Regions from separate parts of the Mesorhizobium sp. M1312 genome, predicted to be linked through region 3. Evidence: riboswitches for the same ligand, from Rfam matches in the RefSeq annotation. Region 3 holds a riboswitch; each other region holds the start of a gene.
The links. Region 3 has a riboswitch for cobalamin ahead of NKH36_RS03615 (CbtB domain-containing protein). Riboswitches for the same ligand answer to the same signal wherever they lie in the genome.

Region 1 (5,856 bases), on a different contig from region 3:
ACCCGTGGCGCGAGCAGCGCTATACGGGCGATCCATGAGCGACGGGCCGGCGGCGCAGTCGCCCTGGCAGACCGTCACCATCCGGCGCATCGAAAAGCGCACGCCGCGCGTCACCAGCTTTTTCCTCGAGCCGTCGCGGCCCTTCGGCTATCGTGCCGGGCAGCATGTCGATGTCAGGCTGACGGCGCCGGACGGATATCAGGCGCGTCGCTCCTACTCGATCGCCTCGGCGCCGGAAGCCGGCGAAACGATCGAACTGGCGATCGAAAGGCTTGATGATGGCGAGGTCTCGCCGTTCTTCCACGATGTCGCGGCGGTCGGCGACGAGGTCGAACTGCGCGGACCGCTCGGCGGCCACTTCGTCTGGTCCGACAGCGACGGCGGCCCGCTTCTGCTGGTCGGCGGCGGCTCGGGCGTGGTGCCGCTGACGGCGATGATCCGCCATCGCACCGCGCGCAGATCGGCGGTGCCCGTGGCACTGGTGTTTTCCGCACGGGTCTGGGACGAGGTGATCTTTCGCGACGAGCTGATCGACTTCCACGATCGCCGTGACGGCTTCGATCTGGTGTTGGCGCTGACTCGCGAGCCGGCCCGGCGCCCGGCGGACTATTCGCGGCGGGTCGATGCCGGAATGATGGAGCAATCAATGGCACGGCTGCCCGCGCCGCCCAGGTTCGCCTTTGTCTGCGGCTCGAATGCCTTCGTGTCGGCCGCCGCCCAGGCGCTGATCGATGCCGGCGTTCCGGCAAGCCTCATCCGCACCGAGCGCTACGGGGTCTGAGCGCCCGTCGGTCAGGCGTCGATTTCCAGCGCCGACAGCGGCCTTGAGCAGCAGGCGAGGATAAAACCGTCGTCGATCTCGTGATCGAGGATGCCGCCATTGTGGCTCATCTCGACTGTGCCCGAGACCTTTTTCACCTTGCAGGTTCCGCACAGACCGAACTCGCAGGCCGCCGGGATGCGCACGCCCGATGCGCGCGCCGTCTGCAGCACGGTCTGGCCGGCAACGCAGTCCGCATCGACATCCGAAAGCGAAAAGCGGATCGGCGTTGCGGCCTCGGCAGGCGCCTCGACCCCGCCCTCTGCCGGCCCACCCTTTGCCGGCAAACCGAATGGAGCCGGTATTTCCTCCACCGCAGGGGCCGCAAAGCTTTCCTGATGGTAATTGGCCATCTCGAAGCCGGCCGCCTCCAGCATCTGCCGCACGGCGCGCATGAACGGGTCGGGACCGCAGCAGAAAATTTCGCGCTCACGAAAATCGGGCGCCAGCAGCGGCAGCCGTATCGCGTCGATCCGGCCCATGTGGCCGAACCAGCCTTCGCGGCTGGACCGCTCCTCGATCATGAAGCCGAGCGTCAGGCCCGGCATGCGGCTGCCGAGCAGTTCGAGCTCCTTGCGGAAGATGATCTCCTCGGGCTTTCGCGCGCAGTTGACGAAGCCGACATCGGTCCATGGCGCGCAATCGTTCAGCCAGCGCAGCATCGACATCATCGGCGTCACGCCGGAGCCGGCCGAAATGAACAGATACTTAGCCGCGGGGTGGCTGTGCAGCGAAAAGTCGCCGGTCGGCCCATAGGCTTTCACGTGAACGCCGGGTTTCAGATTGTCGAACATCCAGCGCGTGCCGAGGCTGCCGGCCTGCGCTTTCACCGTCACCGCGATCGAGAACGGCCGCGACGGCGAGGACGACAGCGTATAGGTCCGCATCAGCGGGCCCTCGGTGGTCGGCAATTCCAGCGTCACGAACTGCCCCGGTCTGTAGCGGAACCAGGTCTGGTTGTCGGAGCGGAAGGTGAAGGTCTTCACGTCCGGCGCCTCGTCGCTGACGCCGATCACTTCCAGCACCTGGAGCCTGTCGTTCCAGGGCGCCATCTCGTCGAGATGGCGGTAGAGGCCAAGGTCTGTCATCGCATTCATACCCTTGACCTTTCTCAGGCGACGCTGCGCAACGCCGCCCGGCCGTCCTCGGCAAGCCGCGGCCCGATGAAGAAGGCGTACCATTCGACGAACTGGATGACGCCGCCCTCATGCAGTTCAGAATAGGGGCCGGGCTCGTAGGCCGGCGACAGGATGCCGAAGGCGTTTTCCTCGACGATGCGGCGGTCCTGATCGTTGGTCTCGGTCCAGACATGGGTGAGTTCGGCGAGATCGTAATCGACGCCTTCGACCGCGTCCTTGTGGACGAGCCATTTGGTGGTGACGGCCGTTTCCGTGGCGCTGATCGGCAGCACGCGGAAGGTGACGGCATGATCGCCGAGAATATGGTTCCAGGTCGTCGGATAGTGGTAGAGCAGCAGCGAGCCGATGCGCTCGGTCGAAACGCTGTCGGAAAGGTTCTTCTTCACCGCGCGTCTTCCCGTCATCGTGTAGCTGACGGCATCGCGCAGCAGCGGCGCGCGGGTGGCACGATACTGCCCTGCCGGATCGATGCGGAACCTGCTCGGCAAGCCCGCCGCCTCGCATTTCGCCCAGTGCGCGAGCATCTCCGGATCGCTGTCGGCGCCCTGCACGCCAGTCACGGTCGGCGCTTCCGGGAAGGTCTTGCACAGTTCCGGATGGTTACCGGCGCAATGGTAGCACTCGCGGTTGTTCTCCCAGACGAGCTTCCAGTTGCCCTTCTCGACGATGGTCGATTCGAAGGCGATCTTTGCCTCGCGCAGCCGGTGCGGCAGGAGGTAGGGCTCGATCATGGCGCGCATCGGCGCGAAATCGGCGGGTTCCTTGGCCAGGCAGATGAAGATGTAGCCGCCAACGCTTTCGCAAGCCACTGGCTTTAGGCTGAACTGGCCCTTGTCGAAGCCCTCCGCCATCTGCCTTGCGAACAAAAGCCGGCCGTCCAGCTCGTAGGTCCACTGGTGATAGGGGCAGACGAGCTTTGCCGCCGTACCCTTGTCGGCATTGCAGACGCGGCTGCCGCGATGCCGGCAGGAATTGTGGAACGCATTGATCTTGCCTTGCTGGTCGCGAACCAGCACGAGCGGATAGTCGCCGATCTGCGCGGTGATGTAGCTGCCCGGCTTCGGCAACTCGCAATCGTGGCCGATGAACAGCCAGTCGCGATACCAGATCAGCTCCATGTCGAGCTTGAAGAAATCGGGATCGGTATAGAAGGGCTGCTCGAGCGAGTAGCCTTCCCTGCGGCCGTGCAAGAGCCTCAGCATGTCGTTGCGCGCATCCATGTCCTGTCCTCATAGCCGTCGCATCGGCCCGAAATCGGAATCGATTTCGGAAAGCACCATGCGCAATTCAAAGTCCGGGAGCCTACTTTGTGCGTCCGAATGGACGCACATCGCTCCAAAGCTGAACTGGTGGTGATGGAGGGAGGATCGGCCGCCAGCCGGCGACAGGGCCGGGCATGCATCATCCACCTCTTGACCGCCCACCGCGATCAGTCGAGTCTAGAAATCTCGGGCTGGTTTCCGGGCTCTGGAGTGTCCTTGCGGACTCATCGCGACACCTTCCCAGGCTTGTGGCCCAGTGGTCTCCCGTTGCGACTTGAACTCCACCACCGTTGCGGGGGCAGCGCCGGGTTCTGACCGGCTTCCCAATTCTCCGCTTCGTCGTCACCAAGCGGCACCTGAGATGGCGTGATCTAATCATGACGGCCGGCTGACTGTCGGCATGAAAGCGACATCGTATCCATGCGGCGCGACACGACCGGCGAAACCTGTGGGCCGGGATTTGAGGGGGATGAAATTGCACCCGGCTGCGAGCGCTGCCGGTTCTGAAAGCATGCCGGATTTACCCATTGCAGGCGCCAAAGTGGTTAACGATTCGACAACAACTCAGCACCGGCTTTTTAAGCCGCTTCTAAAATCGAACCGAACGGTTCGTTTCTGTTGACGATGCGTGCATGACGCTGTGAACGCAGGTTCGGCAATCCGTCAATGGTCGAACGGCGCCCTTTGGCATAACCGTCTGAAAACAAAACGTAAGGCGGTGCCGTTAGAAGCCTCTGGTACAATTTCAAGGTGTAGATTCTTGGTCCACACGGAACAACTTCGTGATTGGAATCTGCCGAATAGCCTTCCCACATCGGGGCTGTCCGAACGACGAGAATTCCTCCCAAGACACGCCGCTAGACGGACGGAAAACTAAAGATACTGGAGTACCAAAAATGAAAAAGATTGCTCTTACTGCCGTCGCCGTTCTGGCCATCACCGGCAACGCCTTTGCCGCTGGCAGCGACCATTATGGGTCCAACGGCGCCAACCAGCCGGCCGCTGCGGTCGACAGCTTGTACACGGCTTCCATTCAGAAGCCGACTCACGCTGAAAAGCCCGTTGTCCAGGGCGCAGACCGCAACCTTTTCGGCAACAATTAACAGCTGATCCCAGGTCATGATCCCGAAAAGTGGAAACCGGTTTTCGGAAAAGATCGTGGTCAAACAAGACAGAGCGGCGGCCAGGCCCGCCGCTCGGGATCTGAAAATTCAGGAGTACTAGAAATGAAGAAGATCATTCTTGCCACCGCCGCCATTCTGGCCATCTCCGGCAGCGGTTTTGCCGGCAGCGACAATTTTGGATCGAACGGCGCCAACCAGCCGGCCGCTGCGGTCGACAACAGCTCGTACACCGCTTCGATTCAGAATTCGGCTTCGGCGCAGAATCCGGTTCCGGCTGACGAGAAGCCCGTCAATGGCAGCGACCGTAATCTTTTCGGCAACAACTAATGTCGATCCCAGCAGCGGCCGCGGCATTGTCTTTTATCAAGACCAGGCCGGCCGCTGATGGAAAAAAGAAAATCCAGGAGTACTGAAATGAAGAAGATCGTTCTTACCGCTGCCGCACTTTTGATTGCTGCCGGCAGCGCCTATGCCCGCAACGACAACGTTGGCGGAACCGACATCAACAAGCAGGCGACCGTCAACGTCGACAACACGCAGACGTCCTCGGTAGGCAATACCGGCTCGCCGGTCTACAAGCTGCTCAATTCGTCGGGCGACGTACAGAAGTCCGCCCCGGAGGGCAGCGACCGGAACTTGTTCGGCCGCTAACAGCGAGCTGAATGCACAAGAGCGGCGGGCCTTGCCTGCCGATCTTGTTTTTGCCATCGCCAAATTGCGTGTATCCAGCAGTTTGGCTGCCGCCGTCAGGCTGCCTTTGCTTCCGCCTTGTGGAGTGTGAAGGAATGCCCGTCGGCATCGAAAATATGCAGATCGCCGGCATCGGCATTCAACCGCAGCGCAGCACCACGCTTGACCTCGACATTGCCGGGCAGCTTGGTCACCAGCGGCAGGTCGGCGCGGCCGATGTCGACATAGACGAGCTGAACCTCGCCGAGCTGCTCGACATAATCCACCGTTCCCTCGAAAAGGTAGTCCGTCCCGGTGGCGATCATCAGATCCTCGGGCCGCACGCCGAAGCTCACCGAAGCGCCCTTCGCTGAGGCCGGCGTGGCGATCGGCACCGTCGCCTTGCGCCCGCCGACATGACTGACGACGGTCGGGTCGCCTGATTTATCGATCGTCGCCGGCAGGATGTTCATTGCCGGCGAGCCGATGAACTGGGCAACGAACAGATTGCCGGGTTTCTTGTAGAGATCCATCGGCGTGCCGACCTGCTCGATATGGCCCTCCTTGAGCACGACGATGCGGTCCGCCAGCGTCATCGCCTCGACCTGGTCGTGGGTGACGTAGATCATCGTTGTAGCCGGCATCGACTCCTTGAGCTTGGCGATCTCGATGCGGGTGGCGACGCGCAGTGCCGCGTCGAGGTTCGACAGCGGCTCGTCGAACAGGAAGACTTTAGGGTTGCGCACGATTGCGCGGCCGATGGCGACACGCTGGCGCTGGCCGCCCGACATCGCCTTCGGCAGGCGGTCGAGATATTTGGTCAGCTGCAGGATTTCCGCCGC
Region 2 (5,856 bases), on a different contig from region 3:
TTTTGGCACATTCACGGCCCACATGCGGCAGCCGGTAACTCATCCCATGGTGAGCAACCAGGAAACCCTCCGGCCTACACTTTCTCCCGGAGCGCGCGTGCTGCAGCAACCATGTTCATGAGGGCAGGGCGGACCTCCTCCCATTTGCGTGTTTTGAGGCCACAGTCCGGGTTTACCCACAGTTGGGCATCCGACAGTCGCTCGCGGGCAAGCATGATGAGATCCGAAATCTCGCCGACTTCCGGGACGCGTGGTGAGTGAATGTCATAGACTCCGGGACCGATTTCGTTCGGATATTTGGAGCTCGTGAAGGCGTCCAGCAGTTCCATTTTCGAGCGCGACGTCTCAATCGAAATGACATCCGCATCCATTTCAGCGATCGCGTCGATGATCTCGTTGAACTCCGAATAGCACATGTGGGTATGGATTTGAGTCGAGTCCTTTACACCCGTTGAAGCGATCCGGAAGCATTCGACAGTCCAGTCGAGATAGACTTTCCAGTCAGATTTGCGCAGTGGCAATCCTTCGCGAAACGCGGCCTCGTCGATCTGGATCATCCTTGCGCCGGACCATTCGAGATCCGTCACTTCGTCGCGGATGGCGAGCGCGATCTGGCGGCATGCTTCGGAGCGGGGTACGTCGTCGCGAACAAAAGACCAGTTGAGAATGGTCACTGGGCCTGTGAGCATTCCCTTCACAGGGTTTTCCGTAAGCGACTGGGCGAATTGCCACCAGCGCAGCGTCATCGGATTGGGCCTCGATACGTCGCCGAAGATGATGGGGGGGCGCACGTAACGCGACCCATAGCTCTGCACCCAGGCATGCTGGGTGAAGGCGAAGCCGGACAGCTGCTCGCCGAAATGCTGTACCATGTCGTACGTTCGAACTCACCGTGCACCAGCACGTCCAGCCCGATCTCTTCCTGCCAGCGAATTGCAGCCTCGATCTCCTTCTTCATGAAGGTCTCGTAGTCGACATAGCTCAGCTGGCCCTTCGCATGAGCGGCCCGCGCCCTGCGTACCTGCGGCGTCTGCGGGAAGGACCCGATGGTCGTCGTCGGGAACGGCGGCAGCCCGAGCGTGCCGGCCTGGACTCTGGAGCGCTCGGCAAAAGCGCTCTCTCGTCGCTTCATGCTGTCGTCAATGCTGGCGATCCGCCGCTCAACAAGCGGGTCATGGATCTTCGTGGATGTCAGGAGAGTGGCGGCGGCCTCGGCAGACGCTTTCAACGCGCCCGCCACCGCATCCCTGCCTTGGGACAGGGCCCGGGCCAGCAAGACCAGCTCGTCGGTCTTCTGGGCCGCGAAGGCGAGCCACGACCTGATGTCCGCCTCGAGTTCCGTCTCCATGCGCAGGTCGATCGGCACATGCAGCATCGAGCAGGAAGGCGCGATCTCGACGCGGTCCAAGGGCCAGCCGGCGACGATCGGTTTGATGCGGTCGAGAATGGCGGGCAGGTTCGCACGCCAGACGTTGCGGCCATCGATCAAGCCAAGCGAGACCACCAGATCCTTCGGAGCGAGCCGACCCACCGTTTCCAGCTGCTCGGGAGCGCGCACGAGATCAATATGCAGCCCGGCCAGGGGCAGAGAAACCGCGGTTTCGAGATTGTCTCCCAGCGGCCCGAAATAGGTAGCCAGCATGATCTTCAGCTCGGGCGCGGCTTTTGACAGCTGGCCATAGGCGTATTCGAACGCAGCTCGTTCGTTCGGGTTCAGATCGAGGACAAGCGCTGGCTCATCGATCTGCACCCAATCGGCACCCGATAGCTTCAAGCTCCGCAGGAGTTGCGCGTAGACGGGCAGAAGCCGTGGTAGGAGCGCGATGGGATCGAAGCCTTCCGTAGGCGATTTCGCCAGCTTGAGGAAGGTGATCGGTCCAAGCATGACTGGGCGTGTGTGAATGCCGAGGGCTTTAGCCTCGAGGAAGTAATCAACCGGCTTCGTCGACGAAAGGGCGAACGTCTGATAATCGTCTAGTTCCGGCACAATGTAGTGATAGTTGGTGTCAAACCACTTGGTCATTTCCATCGCGGTTACACTAGGCCCACGAGCCGCGGGCTGGTGACCAGCGTGTCCACAATCCTCCGTCTGACCTTGGTTGCCGCGCGCCATGGCGAAGTAAATGTCGAGTGGGACCTCGCCGCCATTCCAGGCGTAACGGGCTGGCACGGCGCCGACCATGACTGCGGTGTCGAGCACATGATCGTAGAGCGAGAAGTCGTTCGACGGGATTTTCGACACGCCGCGATCGCGCTGCTCCTCCCAGCTGGCGGCACGCAGCGCCTTCGCAGTGGTGAGAAGGTCGCCAGCGGAAGATTTTCCGGACCAGTAGCTTTCAAGCGCGAATTTCAGTTCTCGCTTACGACCGAAGCGCGGCACGCCGAGCGTTGCTACAGGAATTTGCTGAGAGACAGTCATGCCAACCCCGATGGTTGGGGCGTCGGTGACAAGGAAGGCGCTAGCAGGCCGGCACGAACGCCAGGCTGCAGCGGCCACCGAGACACCCCGCCCGTGGACGTAACTCGCCGTGGCAGGTCTCCTGGCTCGCGGGTCATAGCTTCTACCCGTCTTCCCAAGGCTATTCGCCTCAGTGACACGAGTGGAGTTGGCTCGCCGCTAACAGTTGCGGGGGCAGCGCCGGCATCGCACCGGCTTCCCTCTTAGCTCCGCTGCGGCAGCGCCGTACGGAGAACCACGACATGGGAGACAATTACAGCAGTTCGCTTCCTTGTCAACGTCGCATAAAGAAATGTTTATGTCGTTATGTTAAATTCCGGTTGCATTTTTCCCAAAGGTCGTCTCGAAAGCGAAGACTGTGGGAGCCTTGAGCGGCCGGTAAATCAAAGCAATGACGCACAGCGGTCCAGGAGGATAGGAGTTCGTCGGCTGCCGGCGGCAACCATACCGCTAAGCGCCGTGGTGCTGCTTCCCGCATCATGCGAACGCCACGGCGTCGAACTTCGTTCCGAGGTTCCGACCGCTTCTTTGGTGATCTGCTCGCGACTATATTCGGCTCAATGGCGAGGCTGTTGCCCATGTGGAAGGTGTTGGCCGTGATGCCCTCGGTGATACGACACAACGACTTCGAGGGGAGCACCCCCGCTGCAGCGGCGTGTTGCGAAGTGATCGAGGCCAATGTCTCGAACTGCTTGTTCGCAGCCCACCGGCTCAACGGAACCCGGCTTAAACCACCGGGCCAGCTCAAGTCCTGTCCAAATGAGGCCTGAGCGGCAAATCGTCGTGCACGCGCACGGTTTGGCGTTCGATCTTGTGATGCGTCTTGGGCGGGCAATCGCCACGGTGCAGCGCTTCCAGGCGCGCAACGATTTCGGTCATCCCGGGTCTGCCTATTGTTGTGGCGAACATACTCGACCCAGGTTGGCACATGATAGCACTCGGTCCATAGTTCGGGCTTTTCCAGGTCACGCAGCAACGCCCATTGTCTGGCGCCATCTCGCAGCCGGGCTTTTCGCCACGATGTCATCACACTGAGAAATTCTGGGACATCTCTCTGATCGATACGATAATCGACCATCACCATGATCGGACCGCTTCGTGGCCGCAGGTCAAGTTGCAGCGTCGGTTCGCTGAACTTGTTGGTCGGATCCAGATTGAGCGTTTCGAAATCCGGCTGAGGCAGAACGATCCCCATCAGTCCACCAATCACAAGAACCACGCTGGCCACGAGGAAGGCTCCCGAAACACCTTGGACATCCGCCAGTTCGCCCCAAAGCCAGCTTCCCGCCGCCATGCCGCCGTATGTGGCCGTCTGATAGAGAGACAGGGCGCGTCCAACCACCCACCGCGGCGCCGAAAGCTGCACTGTGACGTTAAACAGCGAGAATGATTGAATCCAAGCCGCACCGGCCGGCATGAGGAGGAGACAGCTCAGCCAAACGTGCTCACTCCATGCCAGAAAGAAGCAGCTGATCGCCAATATAAAGAACGCACCGCGAATGACCCATTCGTTGGAGAGAACTTCTCGGACCCGCCCGATGAGGAGCGCGCCGCAAATCGCTCCCAGGCCGAAGAAGCCGAGCATCACGCCGTAGGTGACTGCGGTCCCTTTGATCTGTTCGCGCGCAACCAACGGCAGGAGAGCCAAAATGACAACGGCGGTGAGGCCGAAAATGAAACTCCGGCACATCACCTTGAGAAGGTTCGGCGACAAGAGCACGTAACGGAAGCCCGCCGCCATCGCACTGCCGAAAGCCTCCCGCGGCAGCGCTTGTCGTGCCCGTACGGCTTTCCACCGCAACAGCGCAGTGATCAGAGCGAAGTAGCAAAAGACGTTGAAGAGGAACGCGAAGGCCGCACCCGCTGTGGCCACGATTATGCCGCCAATCGCCGGCCCGATGCTGCGCATGAGATTGTAGCTCATGCCGTTGAGCGCAACCGCGCTCGGCAGGTGTTCGCGAGGCAGGATATCTCCCATCGAGGCTTGCCAAGAGGGATCGTGCAATGCCCAACCACAGCCGATCAAGAAGGTGAGACCCAGAAGGGTCCAGGGTGTCATTTCCCCCGCATAGGTCAGGAACGCCAGGAAGGCGGATACGCAGACCATCAGCAGTTGCGCAGTCAACATGATCCGGCGACGATCAAAGTTGTCCGCGAGCGCTCCCGCCGCGAGCGAGAAGATCATGTAGGGGAGGGTGGTCGATGACTGGACGAGCGCCACCATTCCATGGGAGGTGGTGATGCTCGTCATCAGCCAAGCCGCCGCCACACCTTCCACAAGGGTGCCAAGGTTCGAAACGAGTGCAGCCGACCATAGCGAACGGAAGGTCTTGTGCTGAAAAGGAACGAGTGAAGATGTTCTCTTCGCCATTGTGGGAAGCTTCGGGATCGACCGCGGGGCTGGATTTGTTTCGCCTCACTCAACCATGGCCTCGCCGTACAAGCCAAGCAGCCACAGTGGCGCGCCTGCTAACCCAGAAAACTTGGCGGCCTAACAGGCATGCGCAGGACGCGCGAAGCCGCTCAAATCTCCCCAGATGGGTCAGCCATCGAAGACCGGCATCACTTGCCCGTTGAGCGGCTATACGATAATGCTCCGCGCTAAGCAGGAAGCGCCAAAAATTCGAGCGGCGACTTCATTCTTCTATTCAGGAAGGAACTATGAGGCGGCAGACGCGACCATTCACCGTGGAAGTCAAACAAAAGCGCAATTATCAAAAATCCGCACGTTCCATCTGGGGCAATTTCGACATCGCCGCGGCGATGGCCGAGACAACAAAGGAAGTCGAGCCGTTAAATCGTCAGCTTGTTGACTCTACTGTCGTGGCCCCTGATGCTGAACCTTTGCACAAACCGCGAGTGGAGCATTTCATGGCCAATCCCCTGGAAACCGAGTCAGCAGTAGTTCATAGCGAACCGGCAGCCAAAGCGGAAACGCCAAAACCGAAGACGAGAGCGCGGCGGTCGAGGAAGCCAGGAGCTGAGGCGAGCGTGCCTGCCCGCAAGAACGGCGCCAAGCCGACATCCGCGACCACTGAAGCACCGCCGTCAGCGCGAACAGGCCGAAAGAGCTACTCCGCGAAGGAGCGTGCCCAGAAGCTGGCCCAGATCGAGACCTCGATCGGCGGCGGCGCTACTCTCAAGAGCGCGGTGAAGCAAGCCGGCATCTCGGAACAGACATATTATCTTTGGAAGAAGGCGGCGGCGCCTGCGGCGGACACTGACGGGCTGAAGGATCTCGTCGCGCTCGAGGAAGAAAACAAGCGGCTAAAGAGCCTGCTTGCCGATCGTCTCCGCAAGGAGAATGCGGAACTGAAGAAAAGGCTTGGGCTGGATTAAGGAGGGTTGGCCGCTGGTTCTTGGCTCGCCACCTACAGCAATCCCGCCTCCTGCGCCTC
Region 3 (5,856 bases):
AGTCGCCGACTTTCTGCTGATCGCGCTGTTCGGCTTGCTGTCGGTGATCGTCATCGCTGCGTGACGTTTAATCCGGTCGAGATCGGCTAAAACATAAACCCGCCTCAAAGGCGGGTCGCTGGCGCGAATCTGCACCATGAATAAATTCCTAGCATAACTGCCGTCACAAAGCAATTGATTTCGGGCCACGACGTGGCCAATCGCTTCAGGTTTGCGCTGCCCCTCATCGCCCTGCCGGGCACTTCTCCCCGTATAGTGACGGGGAGAAGAACGCCTTCGCAAAGGATTTCGCCAATCTCCAGCGTTGCAGAAAGGGTGCCGAGGGTCGCGACAAGCCCCTTCTCCCCGTCGCTATACGGGGAGAAGGTGCCGGCAGGCGGATGAGGGGCAGCGCCGACATCGACAATTGGTCATTCCAACATGAGTTGGAGGTTATCTTTGTCTGAAGCCATTGCGCTACCCCAGCGCGCGGGCAAAACCTCTCAGAACTCTATGCCTTGCTGTGCCTTCACGCCGGCGGAAAAGTGATGCTTGGTCACGCCCATCTCGGTGACCAGATCGGCGGCATCGACCAGCGCCGGCTTGGCGTTGCGGCCGGTGACGACGACATGCAGGTTTTCGCGGCGCCCTTTCAGCGCCGCTATCACCATCTCCAGATCGAGGTAGTCGTATCGCAGCGCGATGTTCAACTCGTCGAGCACCAGAAGGCTGATCGATGGATCGGCCATCAGCTCTAGCACCTTGGCCCAGGCCGCCTCGGCTGCCGCGATGTCGCGCTTCAGATCCTGGGTTTCCCAGGTGAAGCCCTCGCCCATCGTGTGCCAGACGACCCGATCGCCGAAAGCGGCAAAGGCGTCCTTCTCGCCGGTGTGCCATTTGCCCTTGATGAACTGGACAACGCCGACGCGCTTACCGTAGCCGATCATCCTCAGCGCCAGCCCGAAGGCGGCAGTGGTCTTGCCCTTGCCGGGCCCGGTGTTGACGATCAGCAGCCCCTTCTCGACCGTCTTTGCCGCGACCTCGGCGTCCTGCACCGCCTTGCGCTTGGCCATCTTGGCGCGGTGGCGTTCCTCGTCCTTGGGATCGATAGTATCAGCCATGTCACTTCACCTTGAGAGGCAGCCCCGCCACCATCAGCAGCACCGTATCGGACACTGCCGCAACTTGCTGGTTGAGCCGGCCGGCGGCATCGCGAAACCGGCGAGCCAACGCATTGTCCGGCACAATGCCCTGGCCGACCTCGTTGGAAACCACGAACCACGGCCCGCGCGGCCGCGACAGCAAATCCACCAGCCCTCGGCATTCAGCCTCAACGTCATCTTCGGCCAGCATATGGTTGGTCAGCCACAAAGTCAGGCAGTCGATCAGGACAGGCCGGTCGGCAGGCAGCGTCTCGATCGCACCGACGAGATCGAGCGGCGCGTCGATGGTCGTCCAGCCCTCGCCGCGCCGCGACCGGTGCAGCGCGATACGCTCGCGCATCTCGCCGTCATAGGCTTGCGCCGTGGCGATATAGGTCCACGGCGCCGGACAGGCCGTCACCAATCTTTCGGCATGCGCGCTCTTGCCGGAGCGCGCACCGCCGATGACTAGGGTCAGCGTCCCGCCGGAAGCAACGCGATCAGGCAAAGCTGTCGCGCAGGCCGGTCGTCGTGCCGGTCAAGCGGCCGCGCACCACGCCGACGACCGCGCCGAGCGCCAGCCAGAACACCAGATTGGTCAGCGTCACCGCCACCACGAACTGGTGGTGCAGGCCTTCCGGGATCGGCGACTCGAAACTGTCGGGCTGCGGCGCGCCGACGATATGCGGCGCCACGATCAACGCTACGGCAATCAGCGCCAGCGGCAGCGACTTGCGGAAGGCAAGCAGGCCGAGGCCGGCCGCCGTCGCCACCACCGTCGCCATCCACCAGATCTGGCGCTGGGTGAGATCGGCCGCCGGCATTGCCGGCAGTTCGGGCGGCAGGCCAAGATTCGGTGCCAGCGTGAACACCGCAAAGCCGGCAAGGCCCCAGAACACGCCCTGACGCCAATTGCCGATGCCGCCGGCGAACTCCGAAGCGGCGACCAGGATCAGCGCAAAGCCGATGCCGGTGACGACATTCGCAACGACATTGAAAGCGAAGCGCTCGAAGCCATCGGCTGGCGCCCAGCCTTCGTCTTCCTCGGTGGCTGCTTCAGCCGGCATCGGTGCGGCGCTGCTCATGGCATTTTCTGCCGATGCGGCGGTGCTCATGGCATTGGTGTCTGGCGCTGCCGGTGCGGCGGCATGGTCATGCGTGTGGCCGCCGCCGGCCTGTTCGTAAACTTCCGCCTTGAGGATGAGCGGCACCGTGGCGTAGGCCTGCATGCAGGCGAGAACGACGCCAGCCACTAGCCCTGCGATCGCCGCGATGAACACGACGTTGCGAAACAGTGTCATGATGTCAGCCTCTCGTCAGTGGCAGGGGAACGCCATCGAATGGCGATAGTCGTGAGCGGCATTGTGGACCGCATCGATATGCGAGAAGCCGACAAAGCCCATGACGAAAATGCCGAGAAATGCAGCAAGCGCCAGCTGCATGAAGCGCGACTGCGAGGAGACGGAAGCGCCGAGCGAGACGGAAGCGGTATTCATGTCTTGTCCTTTCGCCCTCCACCCGAGGGCATAGAAGTCAGTTCTCCTGTCGCCGGCAGGTCTCCTGGCTCGCGGATCAGCGCCCTTCCCCACCTTCCCGAAGAAACTCTTCAGTGGCACATGGAGAGGACTACCGCACACAGTTGCGGGGGCAGCCACGGCATTGGGCAAACAATTCGCCCTCACCGCATTCCCTTTAGAGCGCCGTGCGTCCGAATGGACGCACAAAGGACGCTCTAACACTTAGACTCTGCGCATGACCTTTCCGGAACCGATTCCGGTTCCGGGATCATGCGCGGCTCCAAAACGGAACCGACGACAGCTGCGACTATAGGCAGAATCGTCGCGCCCGGCAAACCAAATTCCGCCAGCTACCAGCGCGAATGCGCCGTATCGGCAGATCAGCCGGCCGGCCCCGCGATTGACAATTTTCGCGGCCGGGTGTCGGCTGGGGCACCACAGGAAGTCGGTCATGCGACCCAGCCCGAGCAAGCGCGATTCCTATAACGGTTTGACGCGACTTGAACCGACGCTGCCGTCATCGGCCTACTGGGACATCGAGGCCTATCAGCGCGATCTCGACGCCATCTGGTATCGAAGCTGGCTGCTCGTCTGCCGCGAGGTCGACCTTGCCCAGCCGCTGGCGTTCAGGACCTTCCGTGTCGGCACGCAGGAGATCCTCGTGCTGCGCGACGAGACCGGCGAGCTGCGCGCCTTACACAACACCTGCCGGCATCGCGGCTCGCAGCTTTGCCGGGAAAGCGAAGGGCGGCTGAAGGCGCGGCTCATCACTTGCCCCTATCACGCCTGGTCCTATTCGCTGCGCGGCGATCTCGTGCGCGTGCCGTCGAGATCGCTGCCTGAAGGCTTCGACAAGGCCGATCATCCACTCTACCGCGTGGCGCTGTCGATGTGGCGCGGTTTCGTCTTCATCAATCTCAGGGAAGATGCCGCCGGTTCGGCCGAAACATCCTTCGATCCGGCATCCGGCAATCTCGCCAACTGGCCGCTGGAAACGCTGGTGTCCGGCCATGTGCTGCGCAAGGTGATGAACTGCGACTGGAAGATCTTCTGGGAGAACTTCAACGAGTGCCTGCATTGCCCAGGCGTCCACAAGGACCTGTCGCGGCTGGTGCCGATCTATGGCCGCGGTCTGATGGGGCGGCACGACGACCCCGAATGGTCCCGTCACGCTGGCAATGATGCCCCGGAGTTTTCCGGCGGGCTGCGGGCCGGAGCCGAGACATGGTCGCGCGACGGGCGCGTCCACGGCCCGGTCTTTCCCGACCTGACTTCAGCCGAGCGTTCCGCCGGGCAGACCTATGCCACCAACCTGCCGTCGATGTTCATCGTCGGCCATGTCGACTATGTCAGGACCGTGCGGCTGGTGCCGCTTGGACCGGAGCAGACCGAACTGACCGCCGAATGGCTTTTTTCGCCCGAAGCGATCGCCGATCCGACGACGGATATCGACAACATCGTCGCCTTTGGTAGCCAGGTGCTGGAGGAAGACGCCGATATCTGCGAGATCAACCAGAAAGGCCTGCGCTCGATGCGCCACAACGCCGGCGTGCTGATGCCCGAGGAATATGAATTGCTTCGCTTCCACAACTGGGTACGCGAGCGGCATGCAATGCTTTCACCCAAGCCCTGAACATCAAAGGGATTTGGCCCGCCTTCTTTTGTCCTGGGCAACCATGATAGTCGTCTTGCAGTGCTGAATCAGATTGCGAGACCATGAGCATTTCTACGCCGACCATTCAGGACCGATCCACGCGCATCATCGCCATCGACGTCGCCCGCGGCATCGCTTTGCTTGCCATGGCGAGCTACCATTTCACCTGGGATCTCGAATTCTTCGGCTACACCGATCCCGGCCTGACCGCCTTCGGCTGGTGGAAATTCTACGCGCGCTGCATCGCTTCGACCTTCCTGTTCCTGGTCGGCGTCAGCCTGTTCCTCGCCCATGGCAAACTGATCCGCTGGAACGGCTTCTGGAAACGCTTCGCCATGGTCGCCGGGGCGGCGCTCGCCATATCGGCTGCCACAAGGCTTGCCACGCCGGACAGTTTTATCTTCTTCGGTATCCTGCACGAGATCGCGCTCGCCAGCCTGCTCGGGCTGGCTTTTCTGCGGCTGCCGGCGCTGCTGACGCTTGTTGTCGCAGCTTTCGTCATCACCGCGCCGCTCTACCTCAGGTCCGGTATCTTTGACCATCCGGCCCTGTGGTGGGTCGGCCTGTCGGCAACCAACCCGCGCTCCAATGACTATGTCCCGCTGTTTCCATGGTTCGGCGCCGTGCTTGTGGGTATCGCGGCGGCAAAATTCGCCTCCGCTTCCGGCGTGCTGACGCGGCTGGCGGGCCTGACGCCCGGCCGCTGGACCAACCCGCTGGTCTTTATCGGCCGGCACAGCCTCGCCTTCTATCTGATCCACCAGCCGGTACTGATCGGCTCGGTCTGGCTGCTTTCGCAAGTCATGCCGGCACCGATCGAGACCAGGCAGGTCACCTTCCTGAAAGAATGCCAGACATCGTGCGAGCAATCGCGCGACACGGGGTTCTGCTCCAGCTATTGTGTGTGCATGCTCGATACGCTCGAGGGCGAGGCCACGCTTGATCGACTCTACCGCAACGACCAGGCTGCGGAATGGAAGGCACATCTCGACGAGCTCGCCGGCGCCTGCACTGCCAAAGCCGACAGCACTTTGATGGAGGGAGGAGCACAATGACCGACCATCAACAGAAACCGGGGCAGCCGAGACCGGGGCTCATACCATGGCCGCCGCTGATCTATGTCGCGGCCATCGCCGTCAGCATCGCGCTTGGCTTGCTCTATCCGCTGCCGTGGATCGGTGGCCTTTTGGGCGACATCCTGTTCGCGGCCGGCTGGGTGGCATTGTTCGGCGTCGTCGCGCTCTGGTTCACGGCGATCCGCACCATGATCCGGGCAAAGACGACGCTCCACCCAAACGCCGTGCCGGATCACCTGGTAACATCAGGCCCCTTCGCCGTCAGCCGCAACCCGATATATCTGGCCAACACGCTGCTGATGATCGGCGTAGCCCTTGTCTCGGGGATCGTATGGTTCCTGCCGCTGGCGATCATCGCCGCCTTCGCAACGCAGAAAATGGCGATCGAGGGCGAGGAAAGAGTTCTGACGGCGAAATTCGGTAAGAAATACCGGGACTACGCGAAAAGGGTGCGGCGCTGGATCTGAGGCGTGCGGCAAGGTCTTTTC

Region 1: it holds a riboswitch for cobalamin, as region 3 does, so the genes downstream of both, NKH36_RS01310 (aromatic ring-hydroxylating oxygenase subunit alpha) here and NKH36_RS03615 (CbtB domain-containing protein) in region 3, are expected to answer to the same signal.
Region 2: it holds a riboswitch for cobalamin, as region 3 does, so the genes downstream of both, metE (5-methyltetrahydropteroyltriglutamate--homocysteine S-methyltransferase) here and NKH36_RS03615 (CbtB domain-containing protein) in region 3, are expected to answer to the same signal.

Annotation. Positions count from the first base shown of each region.
Region 1 is NZ_JAMYLQ010000001.1:254,172-260,027, forward strand. It holds gene NKH36_RS01295 (molybdopterin-dependent oxidoreductase) at 1-38, shown strand, start outside; gene NKH36_RS01300 (FAD-binding oxidoreductase) at 35-781, shown strand; gene NKH36_RS01305 (FAD-binding oxidoreductase) at 793-1,908, opposite strand; gene NKH36_RS01310 (aromatic ring-hydroxylating oxygenase subunit alpha) at 1,932-3,179, opposite strand; cobalamin riboswitch at 3,394-3,596, opposite strand; gene NKH36_RS01315 (DUF680 domain-containing protein) at 4,118-4,324, shown strand; gene NKH36_RS01320 (DUF680 domain-containing protein) at 4,448-4,672, shown strand; gene NKH36_RS01325 (DUF680 domain-containing protein) at 4,760-4,996, shown strand; gene NKH36_RS01330 (ABC transporter ATP-binding protein) at 5,092-5,856, opposite strand, start outside.
Region 2 is NZ_JAMYLQ010000058.1:6,213-12,068, reverse strand. It holds partial or broken gene metE (5-methyltetrahydropteroyltriglutamate--homocysteine S-methyltransferase) at 75-2,419, opposite strand; cobalamin riboswitch at 2,514-2,713, opposite strand; partial or broken gene NKH36_RS33500 (MFS transporter) at 3,203-4,829, opposite strand; gene NKH36_RS33495 (transposase) at 5,450-5,797, shown strand; gene NKH36_RS33490 (adenosine kinase) at 5,830-5,856, opposite strand, start outside.
Region 3 is NZ_JAMYLQ010000002.1:186,559-192,414, forward strand. It holds gene cbiB (adenosylcobinamide-phosphate synthase CbiB) at 1-64, shown strand, start outside; gene cobO (cob(I)yrinic acid a,c-diamide adenosyltransferase) at 483-1,100, opposite strand; gene cobU (bifunctional adenosylcobinamide kinase/adenosylcobinamide-phosphate guanylyltransferase) at 1,102-1,599, opposite strand; gene NKH36_RS03610 (CbtA family protein) at 1,622-2,422, opposite strand; gene NKH36_RS03615 (CbtB domain-containing protein) at 2,438-2,617, opposite strand; cobalamin riboswitch at 2,655-2,857, opposite strand; gene NKH36_RS03620 (aromatic ring-hydroxylating oxygenase subunit alpha) at 3,090-4,271, shown strand; gene NKH36_RS03625 (acetyltransferase domain-containing protein) at 4,355-5,347, shown strand; gene NKH36_RS03630 (methyltransferase family protein) at 5,344-5,835, shown strand.